DNA from 3 places in the Mycobacterium sp. NGS64 genome. Region 3 is predicted to be linked to each of the others. Evidence: riboswitches for the same ligand, from Rfam matches in the RefSeq annotation. Region 3 holds a riboswitch; each other region holds the start of a gene.
What was found. A riboswitch is a leader RNA that binds a small molecule or an ion and turns the genes downstream of it on or off. The one in region 3 is predicted to bind magnesium.
Positions count from the first base shown of each region.

Region 1: it holds a riboswitch for magnesium, as region 3 does, so the genes downstream of both, AC5Y4S_RS29670 (PPE family protein) here and AC5Y4S_RS16930 (hypothetical protein) in region 3, are expected to answer to the same signal.
Region 2: it holds a riboswitch for magnesium, as region 3 does, so the genes downstream of both, AC5Y4S_RS08000 (Rv1535 family protein) here and AC5Y4S_RS16930 (hypothetical protein) in region 3, are expected to answer to the same signal.

Region 1 covers NZ_JCALCI010000023.1:8,793-13,549, forward strand. Annotated here, with positions in the region: gene AC5Y4S_RS29665 (PPE family protein) at 1-91, opposite strand, end outside; gene AC5Y4S_RS29670 (PPE family protein) at 1,053-2,237, opposite strand; M-box (ykoK) riboswitch at 2,627-2,802, opposite strand; gene AC5Y4S_RS29675 (PPE family protein) at 2,874-4,142, opposite strand.
Region 2 covers NZ_JCALCI010000001.1:1,615,658-1,620,414, forward strand. Annotated here, with positions in the region: gene AC5Y4S_RS07990 (NAD(P)H-dependent flavin oxidoreductase) at 1-459, shown strand, start outside; gene AC5Y4S_RS07995 (TetR/AcrR family transcriptional regulator) at 456-1,100, shown strand; M-box (ykoK) riboswitch at 1,195-1,364, shown strand; gene AC5Y4S_RS08000 (Rv1535 family protein) at 1,652-1,885, shown strand; gene ileS (isoleucine--tRNA ligase) at 2,173-4,757, shown strand, end outside.
Region 3 covers NZ_JCALCI010000003.1:636,322-641,078, reverse strand. Annotated here, with positions in the region: gene AC5Y4S_RS16940 (acyltransferase family protein) at 1-1,491, shown strand, start outside; gene AC5Y4S_RS16935 (O-methyltransferase) at 1,496-2,155, opposite strand; M-box (ykoK) riboswitch at 2,266-2,437, shown strand; gene AC5Y4S_RS16930 (hypothetical protein) at 2,699-2,908, shown strand; gene AC5Y4S_RS16925 (NRAMP family divalent metal transporter) at 2,954-4,720, shown strand; gene AC5Y4S_RS16920 (NADP-dependent oxidoreductase) at 4,722-4,757, opposite strand, start outside.

The DNA of each region.
Region 1 (4,757 bases), on a different contig from region 3:
CGGCCGAGGCCGCCAGCATGGGCCCCGACCCCGCGCCGACATACATCCGCCCCGAGTTGATCTCCGGTGGTAGCGCCCCGAAATCCAACATCTACTTACTCCGCTCCCCTTGAGTGGCCGCCATGGTAGGCGCGGCTTTCCGGCCCGTCCGCAACCGCGCGGCAGCTCTAATGGAATCCATGGAATCCGCTGCCGAATTCACGCATTGATTGGACGTGTATGAGGACGACAGGGTTCCACACTCCTAATCAAGATGTGTCAGCGGCGGCGGTCCGCCCCGCGTTCAGGCGGCGCTGCCTAATGTAGCGATCATCGTGATTGGAACGTATTCGTGGCGCGTTCCAGGGATGTAATAGTAAAGTAAACGACAAGTGTCACCGCTCGAATATGCCTGTGAGAATGCTGCTGGTCAGCTAACACATGCCGCCGCAAAAGACGTTGTCCAGGTTATCCGTAGCCGATTCCCAGCAACCGGCCAGAAATGGGACTTAAGCTCGCCGTGCCTTTGGCGCAAAAGACTGGCCGACCGGCGAGTGCCGGTCGTTAACCGTTGCTAACCGGGCCCAATAAATTAAGGCGCCCGCGTCCACCGTTATTGCACACGGTCAAGCAATTAACATATTCGACACGCATAAACTCTCTTAATGCCGATAGTTCTCGAGTTCGCCAGCGCTTATCGCGGGGGTTGGCTCGAGCGCTCACCGTGATTCTTGTGAAATTCAATTAATCGCAGGTCGGGCCGACGGCGCCGTCGGCGTTCGCCAGGTTGCTCTGGGCCGTCCGCATCCTTTGCCCGCGCCCGTTCGCCTCGGCCCTGGCATCCTCAGCGACTCCTTCGCCAAATGGATAGTTCTTCGTCATCTGGTGCTCCCCTGAATTTCACCTAGCGTACGCATTCGCCGCTGGTGGAACGCTGATTTGCTGCTGGAAGTTTGCTGTGAGCCGGATGCGGCCGATTTGCGGTGCTCATTGCCCCGGACACGCGCCTAGTAGGCATGATCGCGAGGTTGCGGAACGCTCAATCCGCGCGAGTAACCGTTGTGAGGTGAGCGCTAGCCGGCCGCCGGGGGTCGCGCGACGAAGGTGGGACGGAAGCCGTATTGCGGCACGGCGCGCCCGTAGGGTTGCGCACCCGCGGCCCCGATCGGCATCCCGGGCATGCCGGCCGCCATGGCCGGGGGTGCCACCATGGGCGTCCCGCCGAGCGACGAGGCCAGCGGGCCGGCCAGTGGCGCGGGCGCGGTCCAGCTCGGCGGCACCGACATCGCACCGATCATCGGCGCGTGGCCGACGCCGGCCGCGACGGCATTGCCGACGCCCTCGACGGCAGGACCCGCCGCCGCCTCACCGATCGCGTCGCCGACCGCTTGGCCCGCCGCGTCCGCCGCGTCGCCTGCGGCGGCCCCCTGGCCCAGCAGGCCCAGGAATGGGGCCAGCGTGTTGCTGGGCATGTAGAACCCGGACGAGAAGGCGGTGTTCCAGATGTTGGCGTTGGGTCCCCACTGTGCCCAAAGGCCGTCCAGCGTGGCGGATCCCGACCCGGATCCGGTCAACAGCCCGACGATCTCCGACGCCGGCGTCTGCGACGACGCCGGCGACGCCAGCCCCTGCAGCGCGGAGGGCAGCGCGGACATCAGCTGTGCCAGCGTGCCCTGTTGAGCCCCGGCCGGAGTGGCGATGGCCTGGGCCACCGCGGCCGACTGCGCGTCCGGCCCACCGGGGCTGGTGGTCTGCTGCGGCTCGCTGAACTGGCTGAGCTGGGCGGCGACCGCCGACGAGGCGGCGTAGCCGTACATCGCGGCCGCGTCTTGGGCCCACATTTCGGCGTACTGGGCCTCCGTCGCCGCGATCGCCGGGGTGTTCTGACCGAGGATGTTGGTGGCGATCAGCGCCATCAGCTGGGCGCGGTTGGCCGCGATGACGGGCGGCGGCACGGTCTCGGCGAACGCGGCCTCGGCCTGTGCGGCGGTCTGCTCGGCCTGCTCGGCCGTCGTGCCCAGCCAGGCCGCATACGGCGCGGCGGCGGCGGCCATCGCCACCGACGCCGGGCCGTGCCATTCTTCACCGGTCAGCGCGGTCAGCACCGCGCCGTAAGACATTGCGGTGGAGCGCAATTCGGCGGCGAGCCCATGCCAAGCCGACGCGGCGGCGAGCATCGGGCCCGAGCCCGGCCCAGAGTACATCTTGCCGGAGTTGACTTCCGGTGGGAGCAGTGCGAAATCGAGTGCAGCGGTCATCGTTGGCCCCTTCCCCTACGGGCCGCGCGGGTGGCGTGGTTGCTGAATTGTGTTGTGGCTACGGCGAAGTCCGCCGGAGGTGCGAAGACAAGCGACATCGGACTACTCCTCGCGGAAAGAGGGTGACCCGTGCCGGCCGGCAATTATGGCTGGTTTCAGCGCAATTCACGGACGCGTTCCGCTAGGCGGACGCGCCTCTAGGAGGCCTGTCGGGGTTAGCCGTTCAGACGGTCAGAAAGGGGCCGGGGCCGGATCGAACCGAAATGGTCGATTTGGAATACGGACTATCGTCGAGACTCATTTCGCTCTCACCTCCTCACAGCCTGGGCACACGGGGATGCCGTTATCTCGCACACCGGGGAGAAGGGCCCGGGCTGAAACTCCCGGAGACCGCACCCCTCTCGTCAGAGCTTTGGCACCACACGGCGTATCCGATTCACCTGAGCCGGAAGCCACTTGGGCTCAACCCTTAAGCCGGGAAGAGCTGTCCTGACCCTGGGCGTCTTTCGACGTTCGAGGTCAGTGGCCTGTATCCGTGCAGACGCCTCACCTAGCGAGGTGCTTGCACAGGCCATCGTGGCACCCGGACGGTAGATCAGTCAAACCAACTGCCACACGCTCGCAACAAGCCCGTTGTCACCCGGCGGCCGGGGGACGCGGCATCACGGTCACGCGGAAGCCGTAGCGGGGGCCGTGGCCGTAGCCACCTCCGGCCGTGGCGGCGGGCATGCCCGGCATTCCGGGAATGGGCCCCGGGCCGGCCTGCGGCGCGCCGGCGCCCGGGCCGACGGCGTTGGTCCAGCCACCCCCGGCGAACGTCGCCCCGGCGTGGTTCTCCACCTGGGCGGCCACCGTCCAGGCCTGCGGCACGGACAACCGACCGACCAGCGCCGCCTGATTCGTGCCGCCCGAAATCGCTCCGCTCAGGTCGCCCGCTATGCCTGCCGGGGCGGCCCCGGGCGTCAACAGCGGCAACCATCCCGGGTTCCCGGCGCCGGCGCCCATCGGTGGCAGCGCGGTGGCCCCGGGCGTCGCGGAGACCGCCAGCGCGTTGATGTCCGACATCCCGGCCGTGACCGCCGGTTCGATGATGGCGGGGCTCACGTAGCCGGCGGAGACGAATCCGTTGACGAACGACGAGTTCAAGAAGGTCCCGATCGCGTTGCCGTCCGCCCCATCCAGGAAATTCAGGATGCCGTCGAGCAGCCCCTGGCCCGGGATGGCCGCAGCGGGGTTCGCGACCGTCGACAGCGGTGACGAGAACCCTTGCAGCGCAGTCGGTATCGCGGACATCAGTTGGTCCACCGTCTGGCTGCCGGTGCCCGCCGCTGTGCCCGTGGCCTGCGTGACGGCCGAGGCCTGGGCGGCCGACCCGGCCGGATTGGTGGTCTGGACCGGTGGGTCGAACGGCGTCAGCGTCGAGGCCGCCGCCGAGCTCCCGGCGTAGCCGTACATCGCCGCCGCGTCCTGGGCCCACATCTCGCCGTACTGGGCCTCGGTGGCCGCGATCGCGGGGGTGTTCTGCCCGAGGAAGTTGGTCGCAACCAGCGCCGCGAGCAGGGCCCGGTTGGCCGCGACCTCGGCCGGGGGCACCGTCATGGCAAACGCCGCCTCGTAGGCCGCCGCCGCGGCCGATGCCTGGGCGGACGCCTGCTGGGCGAGCGCCCCGGTGCTGGTCATCCACTGGACATACGGCGCCGCGGCGGCGCCCATCGAGGCGGAGGCCGGCCCCATCCACGACTCGCTCGTCAGCCCGGTGATGACCGAGTCGTACGAGGCCGCGGTCGAACCGAGCTCCGCACCGAGCGCGGCCCAGGCCGTCGCGGCCGCCATCATCGGCGCCGAGCCCGGTCCGGCATACATCCGGGCGGAGTTGACTTCTGGTGGTAGTGCTCCGAAATCCATTGCCGCCACCCCCCTTAACCGGCCGTCACGGTCTCGGTGGCCTGCATGGCTGCGTTGCGTAGTGATTTCCGTTGTGTTACAAAGAAATACATCGGACTTCTCCTTTGAGAGCGGATAGTCCGACCCGGCTGCGGGCAGGCGGCCGCCGTGCTATGTCGGGTGTTGCCGATTCAAACGGCGGCCAGCGCGCCACGACCGGATCGGAAAGAAACGGTCGTTGTTCTCATGCGTTAAAGGTCAATTCGGCCAGTACGCCCACCTCCCGTCGTGGCCAGGGCGCTCACGGAAGTGCGCCATGGTTGCCCGAATCGGGACGAGACCCCCGGCGAAACCATGCGTGGGGCAAAAGCCGCCTGTTTCTAGGCGTCTTGCGACGAATGACCTAAATCCCCTTCTTAAGGCCCATTTCCGCGGGGAAACTGTGCTCGGCGATGAGCATTGAGGATCATGGTGGCACCGGTGCCGACGCCCGGCAATGCGAACCGCTCATCCACTGGAAATTAATAGAAAGCTCATAGAACCCGACGGCGGTCCCGGACCGCCGCGGGAATCGAAATCTGCGCGGGCGCCACCGAAAGCAATTGCGGCCGTTTGCCAGTCGGAACTGCCCGAGCG
Region 2 (4,757 bases), on a different contig from region 3:
GGGATCGCGCGGGGTCGCCAGGTCGCCGCCGCCCTGGCGCTGGGGGCCGAAGGGGTGTGGTGCGGCTCGGTGTGGCTGACCACCGAAGAGGCCGAGACGGTCCCCGTGGTCAAGGAGAAGTTCTTGGCGGCCAGCTCCTCGGACACGGTGCGCTCCCGGTCGATGACCGGGAAGCCGGCGCGGATGCTGCGCACGGCCTGGACCGACGAGTGGGAGCGGCCCGACACCCCCGATCCGCTCGGCATGCCGCTGCAGACGGCGCTGGTCACCGGCTCTCAGGTGCGCATCAACCAGGCCGCGACCAATCCGGACTCCAAGGCGCGTGAGCTGGCGACGTACTTCGTCGGCCAGGTGGTCGGTTCGCTCGACCGGGTCCGCCCGGTCCGCTCGGTGGTGCTCGACATGGTGGAGGAGTTCATCGACACCATCGGCCGGCTCGACGGCCTGGTCGGTACGTGACCAGCGCGACCCGCCGGCGCCGCGCGGTCAGCGACGAGGACAAGTCGCAACGGCGCGAGCAGATCATGTCGGCCGCCAAAGAAGTGTTCGCGCGCAAGGGTTTTCATGCGACGACCATTGCCGACATCGCGAAGCGGGCCGGCCTGGCCTACGGCTCGGTCTATTGGTACTTCGACTCCAAGGACGAGCTGTTCCACGCGTTGATGGCGGCCGAGGAGGGCGCGCTGCGCGCCCATGTCGCTGCGGCGTTGGGGGCTCCGGCCGGGGACGCCGGGCAGTGGGAGTCGCTTCGGGTCGCGGTGCGGGCGACGCTGGAGTTCTTCGAGTCCGACAAGGCGACGGTCAAACTGTTGCTGCGGGATCCCTGCGCGCTGGGCGAGCGCTTCGAAAAACATCTCGGCGGGATCTACGAGCGGTTCATCGACGACATCGAAAGCTTCATCGTCGCCGCCCAGGAGCGCGGTGAGGTGATCGGCGCCCCGCCACGCATGGTGGCGTACACGCTTGCGGCGCTGGTGGGCCAGCTGGCACAACGGCGGCTGAGCACCGACGACAACGTCACCGCTGCTCAGGTGGCCGATTTCGTGGTGGCACTGGTGCTCGACGGGCTACGCCCGCGCAGCGCCGGTGAAGCTTGTTAAATCCTGAGTGCCCGCGTAATGACTGCATAAAGATTCGGCCACACGGCACAGATCACATTGACCGTGTCATGGCGGTCATGCATGATCGGTCGCGTATGCACCTCGTTAGGTGAGGCGTCTACACGAATACAGGCCACTGACCCCGAACGTCGAAAGACGCCCCGGGTCAGGACAGCTCCTCCCGGCTTAAGGGTTGAGCCCAGGTGGCTTCCGAGTGATCGGACACGTCGTGTAGTGCCAAAGCTCTGACGAGAGGGGTGCGGATCTCCGGCGGTTCGCCGGTTTCTGTACTCCTTTTGGTGCGCGTGGATCGCGCGGGCAACCGCACGCGTCGTGACGTCGAGGAGGTGAGGGACGAATGAGTTCCAGCGATAGTCCGGATCGAAGTCCGGGCTGTGTTCCGTCCCGATCCGACCCGAAGCGCGACGTTCTCGGCTGAGTCGCCGCAACGCTAATCGGCTTACCCGCCAAGCGTTCTCGGATCGGAACCACAACGGGATGGGACACGTCAGTCCAGTCAACGTTCGTTTGAGTTCCGTCAGGAGACGATCATGACCGCAGTTCTGCACGACGAAGTGGTAACCGTCGCGCCCGCCCGCAAGCTGACCGTGGTGCGCGACACGACCCCGGCTCCCGCGCCCAAGAAGGCCACGCGCCGGGCTGAGGGCACGACCATCGTCATCAGCGACCCGCTGGTGGACGGCGCCGCTCACTTCTTGGCCATCGGCGTGCGTCACGTATACGCCGCGCTGTGGCGCGTCGGCGTGCTCGATGTCCGGGCCTAAATGCCTCCAAGGGGCTACCCGGCCGCAGGTCTTCCCTGAGACCAGGTAGCCCCTTGGAGTGCTGGGTTTGAGTAGAATCGAGACACTGGCATCGATCCGGCGATCACCGGGGAGCCTTCGGAAGAACGGCCGGCAGGCTCAGTAGAACCGAACGGGTAGGCCCGTCACAGCCCTCATCGAGCGGTCGCGTGAGAGCGCGGCAAGCGGGGTGGTACCGCGGCGCTCGCGCACCTTGCGCGTCGTCGTCCCCGGCCTGAGCATGATGGCCACAGGAGACGACACAGATCGTGACCGAGAACGCTGACGTCAAGGCGTACCCGAAGCTGGCCGGCGGTGCGCCCGATTTTCCGGCGCTCGAAGTCGAGGTTCTCGACTACTGGGCGCGTGACGACACCTTCCGGGCCAGCATCGCCCGCCGCGACGGCGCCCCGGAGTACGTGTTCTACGACGGGCCGCCGTTCGCCAACGGGCTGCCCCACTACGGTCACCTGCTCACCGGGTACGTCAAGGACATCGTGCCGCGGTATCGCACCATGCGCGGCTACAAGGTGGAGCGCCGGTTCGGCTGGGACACGCACGGGCTGCCCGCCGAACTGGAAGTCGAACGCCAGCTCGGCATCAACGACAAGTCCCAGATCGACGACATGGGGATCGCCGCGTTCAACGACGCCTGCCGCGGATCGGTGCTGCGCTACACCGACGAGTGGCGGGCGTACGTGACGCGCCAGGCCCGCTGGGTCGACTTCGACAACGACTACAAGACCCTGGACCCCAGCTACATGGAGTCGGTGATCTGGGCGTTCAAACAGCTGTGGGACAAGGGCCTGGCGTATGAGGGCTATCGCGTGCTGCCGTACTGCTGGCGCGACGAAACCCCGTTGTCCAACCACGAATTGCGGATGGACGACGACGTCTACCAGAGCCGCCAGGACCCGGCCCTGACCGTCGGTTTCAGGGTGGCCGGGGGTGAGCTCGACGGCGCCTATCTGTTGGTGTGGACGACGACGCCGTGGACCCTGCCGTCGAACCTCGCGGTGGCCGTGAACCCCGAGGTGACCTACGTGGCGGTCGAGGCCGACGGCCGCCGCTTCGTGCTGGCGGAGGCGCGGCTGGCCGCGTACGCGCGGGAGTTGGGTGAAGAGCCTGACGTGCTGGGTACCTATCGGGGGGCGGACCTGCTGGGTTTGCGCTACGTTCCGCCGTTCCCGTATTTCATGGACACCCCCAACGCATTTCGGGTGCTGCCCGGTGACTTCGTGACCACCGAGGACGGCACCGGAATCGTGCACATGGCGCCGGCCTACGGCGAGGACGACATGGCGACCTGTGAGGCGGCCGGCATCGCGCCCGTCACCCCGGTCGATTCCAAGGGCCGGTTCGACGCAAGCGTCCCGGATTACCAGGGGCAGCGCGTTTTTGACGCGAATCCGCACATCATCCGCGACCTGAAAAACCAGAGCGGTCCGGCGGCGGCCAACGGCGCCGTGCTGGTCCGCCACGAGACCTACGAGCACCCCTACCCGCACTGCTGGCGGTGCCGCAATCCGCTGATCTATCGGGCGGTGTCGTCGTGGTTCGTCGCCGTCACCGAATTCCGCGACCGCATGGTCGAACTCAACCAGCAGATCACCTGGTACCCCGAACACGTCAAGGACGGCCAGTTCGGCAAGTGGCTGCAGGGCGCGCGGGACTGGTCGATCTCGCGAAACCGCTACTGGGGCACCCCGATTCCGGTGTGGAAGTCCGATGATCCGGCCTACCCGCGCGTCGACGTGTACGGCAGCCTCGACGAGCTGGAACGCGACTTCGGGGTGCGGCCCACCAACTTGCACCGGCCCTACATCGACGAGCTGACTCGGCCCAACCCCGACGATCCTACCGGGCGCAGCACGATGCGGCGCATCCCGGACGTGCTCGACGTGTGGTTCGACTCGGGCTCGATGCCGTATGCCCAGGTGCATTACCCGTTCGAAAACCGCGACTGGTTCGACGGGCACTACCCGGGCGATTTCATCGTCGAGTACATCGGCCAGACGCGCGGCTGGTTCTACACCCTGCACGTGCTGGCCACCGCGCTGTTCGACCGTCCGGCCTTCAAAACGTGTGTCGCGCACGGCATCGTGCTGGGCTCCGACGGCCAAAAGATGAGCAAGTCGCTGCGCAACTACCCCGACGTCTCGGAGGTGTTCGATCGCGACGGCTCCGACGCGATGCGGTGGTTCCTGATGGCCTCGCCGATCCTGCGCGGGGGCAACCTGATCGTCACCGAACAGGGCATCCGCGAAGGCGTGCGCCAGGTGCTGCTGCCGTTGTGGAACGCGTACAGCTTCCTGGCCCTCTACGCGCCGAAAGTCGGGAACTGGCACACGGATTCGGCCAACGTGCTGGATCGCTACATCCTGGCCAAGCTGGCGGAGCTGCGCGACGACCTCACCGAGTCAATGGATGTCTGCGACATCTCGGGGGCCTGCGAACAGCTGCGCCAGTTCACCGAGGCGCTGACGAATTGGTATGTGCGACGGTCGCGTTCGCGGTTCTGGGAGGAAGACACCGATGCCATCGACACGTTGCACACCGTGCTGGAGGTGAGCGCCCGGCTGGCCGCCCCGCTGCTGCCATCGGTCACCGAGATCATTTGGCGCGGTCTGACGTTCGAGCGCTCGGTGCATTTGACCGATTGGCCGGACGCGGACGCGCTGCCCGCGGACGCCGGCCTGGTGGCGGCGATGGATCAGGTCCGGGAAGTCTGCTCGGCGGCGTCGTCGCTGCGCAAGGCCAAGAAGCTGCGGGTGCGCCTGCCGCTGCCGAAACTCACCGTGGCCGTTGAGAACCCGCAGCGGCTCGAGCCGTTCGTCGACCTGATCGCCGACGA
Region 3 (4,757 bases):
GTGACCCTGCTGTTGGCCGCGCGCGCCCGGCGGTACTTTCGGCGGGCCACCGTCGGCGGGGTGCGGTTCGCCACCTTCCTGATCGCCACCACCGGCGCGCTGGCCTCCGCGGCCCTCGCCATCGTCCTGGCCTCCGATTCGACGAGGGACCGAATCTATTTCGGCACCGACACCCGTGCGGAGGCGTTGCTCACCGGCGCCGCCGCGGCGGCACTGCTGGTGCGGGATTGGCCGTCGATGAACCGCGGCTGGTGCCTGATCCGCAGCCGGTGGGGACGGCGGGTCGCCCGCTTCTTGCCGCTGCTCGGCGTGGCCGGGCTGGCGGCGGCGACCCACTTCGCGTCGGGCCGCGCCGGTGAGTTTCGCCACGGTCTGCTGATCGGGGTCGCGGTCGCGTCCGTCCTCGTGGTCGCCCCGGTGGCGATGGAGCAGCGCGGCGCCATCGCCCGCATCCTGGCCCTGCGTCCCCTGGTGTGGCTGGGCGCCATCTCCTACGGCGTGTACCTGTGGCACTGGCCAATCTTCCTGGCCCTCAACGGTGAACGCACCGGATGGTCCGGCCTGCCGCTGTTCGGCGCGCGGTGCGCCGCCACGGTGGTGGTCGCCGCGGCGTCGTGGTGGCTGATCGAACAACCGATCCGCCGGTGGCGGCCGGCGCGGGTGCCGCTGTTGCCGCTCGCGGCGGCGACCGTGGCCAGCGCCGCCGCGGTGACGCTGTTGGTGGTCCCGGTGGGCACCGGGCCCGGCCTGCGCGAGGGCCTGCCCCCGGGGGTCTCGGCGGTGGCCGCGGTCTCGCCGTCCCCGCCGGGCGGTGGCCGCCCCGCGCCCCGCGATCCCCACCGGCCCTTCACCGTTTCGGTGTTCGGCGACTCGATCGGGTGGACCTGGATGCACTACCTGCCGCCGACACCCGGCTTCGCGTTCCTCGACCACACCGTCATCGGCTGCAGCCTGGTGCGCGGCACGCCGTATCGGTACATCGGCCAAACCCTTGAGCAGCGGCCCGAATGCGACGGCTGGCCCATCAGGTGGTCGGCGCAGCTCGGCCAGGATCAGCCCGACGTCGCGCTCTTGATCATCGGCCGGTGGGAGACGGTCGATCGGGTCAACGAGGGGCAATGGACGCATATCGGCGATCCGACCTTCGACGCCTACCTCAACGGTGAGTTGCAGCGAGCGCTGAACATCCTGAGTGCCAACGGTGTTCGTGTGGTGGTGGCGACCGTGCCCTACAGCCGGGGCGGTGAGAAGCCGGACGGCCGGCTGTATCCGGAGGACCAGCCCGACCGGGTCAACCTCTGGAATGCCATGCTGCGCAAGACGATCGCCCAGCACACCGGCGTCCAAATCCTCGACCTCAACAAAAAGCTGTGCCCGGACGGCGTTTACACGACCAAGGTCGACGGCATCAAGGTGCGCAGCGACGGCGTCCATCTCACCCCCGAAGGGGTGAAATGGCTGACGCCCTGGTTAGAGGAATCCCTGCGCTAGGCCCTTAATCGCCGGTGCGGCAGCTGATTTCCATGCTGTCGCTTTCCCGGACCAGGAAGTTGAAGCTGACGTAGCCGTTGTCCGGGTCCCGCACCCGGTCGAGGTAGGGCTGGGTGTCCGCGGCGCTGGCGTTGTCGGCGACGATCAGCGCGCCGGTGGACAGGCGCGGTTCGAGTAGCTCGATCACCGGGAGGTAGAGGTCCTTCCACCCGTCCAGCAGGACGAAATCGACCGAACTGTCGAGCTTGTCCAGCGTGGTCAGCGCGTCTCCCTCGAGAATGGTGATCACGTCGTCCAGGCCGGTCTCGGCGAAGGTCTGCTTGGCGGCGGCGATCTTGCTGGCGCTGAGCTCGGTGGTCACCACCCGGCCGGTGCCGTTGTCGCGTACCGCCGCGGCCAGGTGAACCGCGGAGATTCCGAAGGACATGCCGAACTCGACGACCGTGGCCGGCCGGGTCGCCCGCACCAGCGCGTAGAGCAGGCGGCCGGATTCCGGTGTGACCGGGATGTAAAACTCGCTCATCGCGTCGGCGCGCTCCTGCGCGCTCATCGGCCGGTCGAAATCGCCGACCCTTTCCCGCAACCGCGACATTTGATTTTTCGTTTCGGTGTACATCCGGTCGAGCACCGTCGCGACCTTGGGCGCCTGCAAAGTATTAGCCATGGTTTCGAGCGTAGTCGCGACGGTCGATGGGTCTTGGGTTAACAGAAACCAACGTGATGGTTGCGTAAAGTAATTTGACGCCCATTGGGTCGCGGTGCAAGATGGACGGGCAAGCACCTCGGTAGGTGAGGCGTCTGCACGGATACAGGCCACTGACCCCGAACGTCGAGAGACGCCCCGGGTCAGGACAGCTCTTCCCGGACCCAAGGGTTGAGCCCAAGTGGCTTCCGGAACCATCGGATACGCCGTGCAGTGCCGAAGCTCCGACGAGAGGGGTGCGACCGGTGGTTTTCCGCCGGTCATTTCGCCTCTTCCGTTCAGGTGAATGTGACGACACCCGCGTGTGTCCCGGCCGTGAGGAGGTGAGGGCGAGATGAGTCCCGGCGACAGTCCGTATCCCAATTCCGTCTTGTCCCGATCCGGTTCCGGCGTCCTATTCGCCGCCTGATTTCCTCGGGTCCCCTATACCGCTGCGCAGCAAGCGCATTGCGGGCGCCTAGGGCCATGCCAGGAGCCGATCGGACCTCCCGACAGGAGACGATCATGGCTTTTGTTGTTGCACACCGCCTTACCGGTCTGCAGCGGGGACGCGGCCGGTCGATGCTGCGAATCGGCCGACTCTTGGTCGGCAAGCTGCACGCGCGCAGCACGCTGACTCCGCAGGAGCGGGCCAACCTCTACGTGTCGCGGATGCCGATCGCGGTCATCTCGGCCTCGCTGGGCGGGCATCCGCCGGACAACAACCGGCGATGATTCGCTAACCCGACCCCGAACCTGTTCGGAGATAGCGAGGATTCGATGACGTCGATCTCGACCGAGCCCCGCGGCGACCTGAGTACGTCCGAGGCGCCAAGCCAAGCCGTGCTGGATTCGGCGCACGCCGGCGACATCGTCGGCGCGTTCGGTCGCATCAACCGGGACGCCGCACACCCGGCTACCGGTGGCCGCTGGCGGCGGCTGCGGACCCTGATGGTCATCACCGGTCCCGGACTGATCGTGATGGTCGGGGACAACGATGCCGGCGGCGTCGCGACGTACGCGCAGGCGGGGCAGAACTACGGGATGGGGCTGCTGTGGACGCTGGCACTGCTGATCCCCGTGCTGTACGTGAACCAGGAGATGGTGCTGCGGCTGGGCGCGGTCACCCGGGTCGGCCACGCGCGGCTGATCTTCGAGCGGTTCGGCAAGTTCTGGGGCGCCTTCAGCGTCGGTGATCTGCTGATCCTCAACGCGTTGACGATCGTCACCGAATTCATCGGAGTATCACTGGCACTCGGGTTCTTGGGCTGCCCCAAGGCGATCGCGATCCCGGCCGCCGCGGTGTTGCTGTTCGCCGTGGTGGCCGGGGGGTCGTTCCGCCGCTGGGAGGGCCTGATGTTCCTGCTGATCGCGGTGAACGTGCTCATCATTCCGATGGTGTTGATGGCGCATCCCACGCTGAAAGGAACGGCGGGCGGGCTGGTGCCGCAGTTCCCGGGCGGGCTCAACTCCACCGTGCTGCTGCTCGTCGTCGCGATCGTGGGCACCACGGTCGCACCGTGGCAGCTGTTCTTTCAGCAGTCCAATGTGGTGGACAAGCGCATCACGACCCGCTGGATCGCTTATGCCCGAGCCGATCTGATCATCGGGATCGTCGTCGTCATGGTCGGCGCGACGGCCCTGATGGCGGTGACCGCGTTCGGGTTGGCCGGCACCGCCGACGTCGGCGGCTTCACCGACGCAGGTGCGGTGGCCGCCGGCCTGGCCCGGCACCTCGGCGGGACGGTGGGCGCGCTGTTCGCGATCATCCTGCTGGATGCGTCCTTGATCGGCGCCAACGCGATCGGGCTGGCCACCACGTATGCCGTCGGTGACGCGTTGGGCAAGCGGCACTCGCTGCATTGGAAGGTCAGCGAGGCTCCGCTGTTTTATGGCGGGTACGCCGTGTTGCTGGCGGTGTCCGCCGCGGTCGCGTTCAGCCCGGACCACGTCCTGGGCCTGGTGACCCAGGGCGTGCAGGCCCTCGCGGGCGTCCTGCTGCCCTCGGCGACGGTGTTCCTGGTCCTGCTCTGCAACGACCGGGCGGTGCTGGGGCCGTGGGTAAACACGGTGCGGCAGAACATCATCGCGTGGGCCGTCGTGTGGTGTCTGGTGGTCTTGTCGCTTGCGCTGACGGCGACGACCTTCTTCCCGGGCCTGTCCACGGGCACCATCGAGGCCGGTCTCGCGGTCGGTGCGGCGATCGGGATCGTGGGCGGGGCCGTCGCGATCGTCACCGGCCGGCGGCACCGCGACCGGCGGGACGCGGAAGCCGTCGCGGGGACGCTCGGCGGTGGCGTGGATCCCGAAGAGGTGGACGAACTCGACGACGCGCCGCTCCTCACGCGCGCCGAGCGGCGGGCCGTGCGCCGGCAGGACCGGGCGCGTTGGCAGACCCCCAACCTCGCCATGCTGGACCGGCCGGTCATGTCGCCGATCCGGCGGGCCGGGCTGTTGACCCTGCGGGGCTATCTGGTCGTGGCCGTCGTGTTCGTGATCATCAAGATCGTGCAGGCCGGCATAGTCGGGCCGGCCACGTCGCTCTGAATCAACCGTTCGGCAGCAGCACGATTTTGCCGCGGGT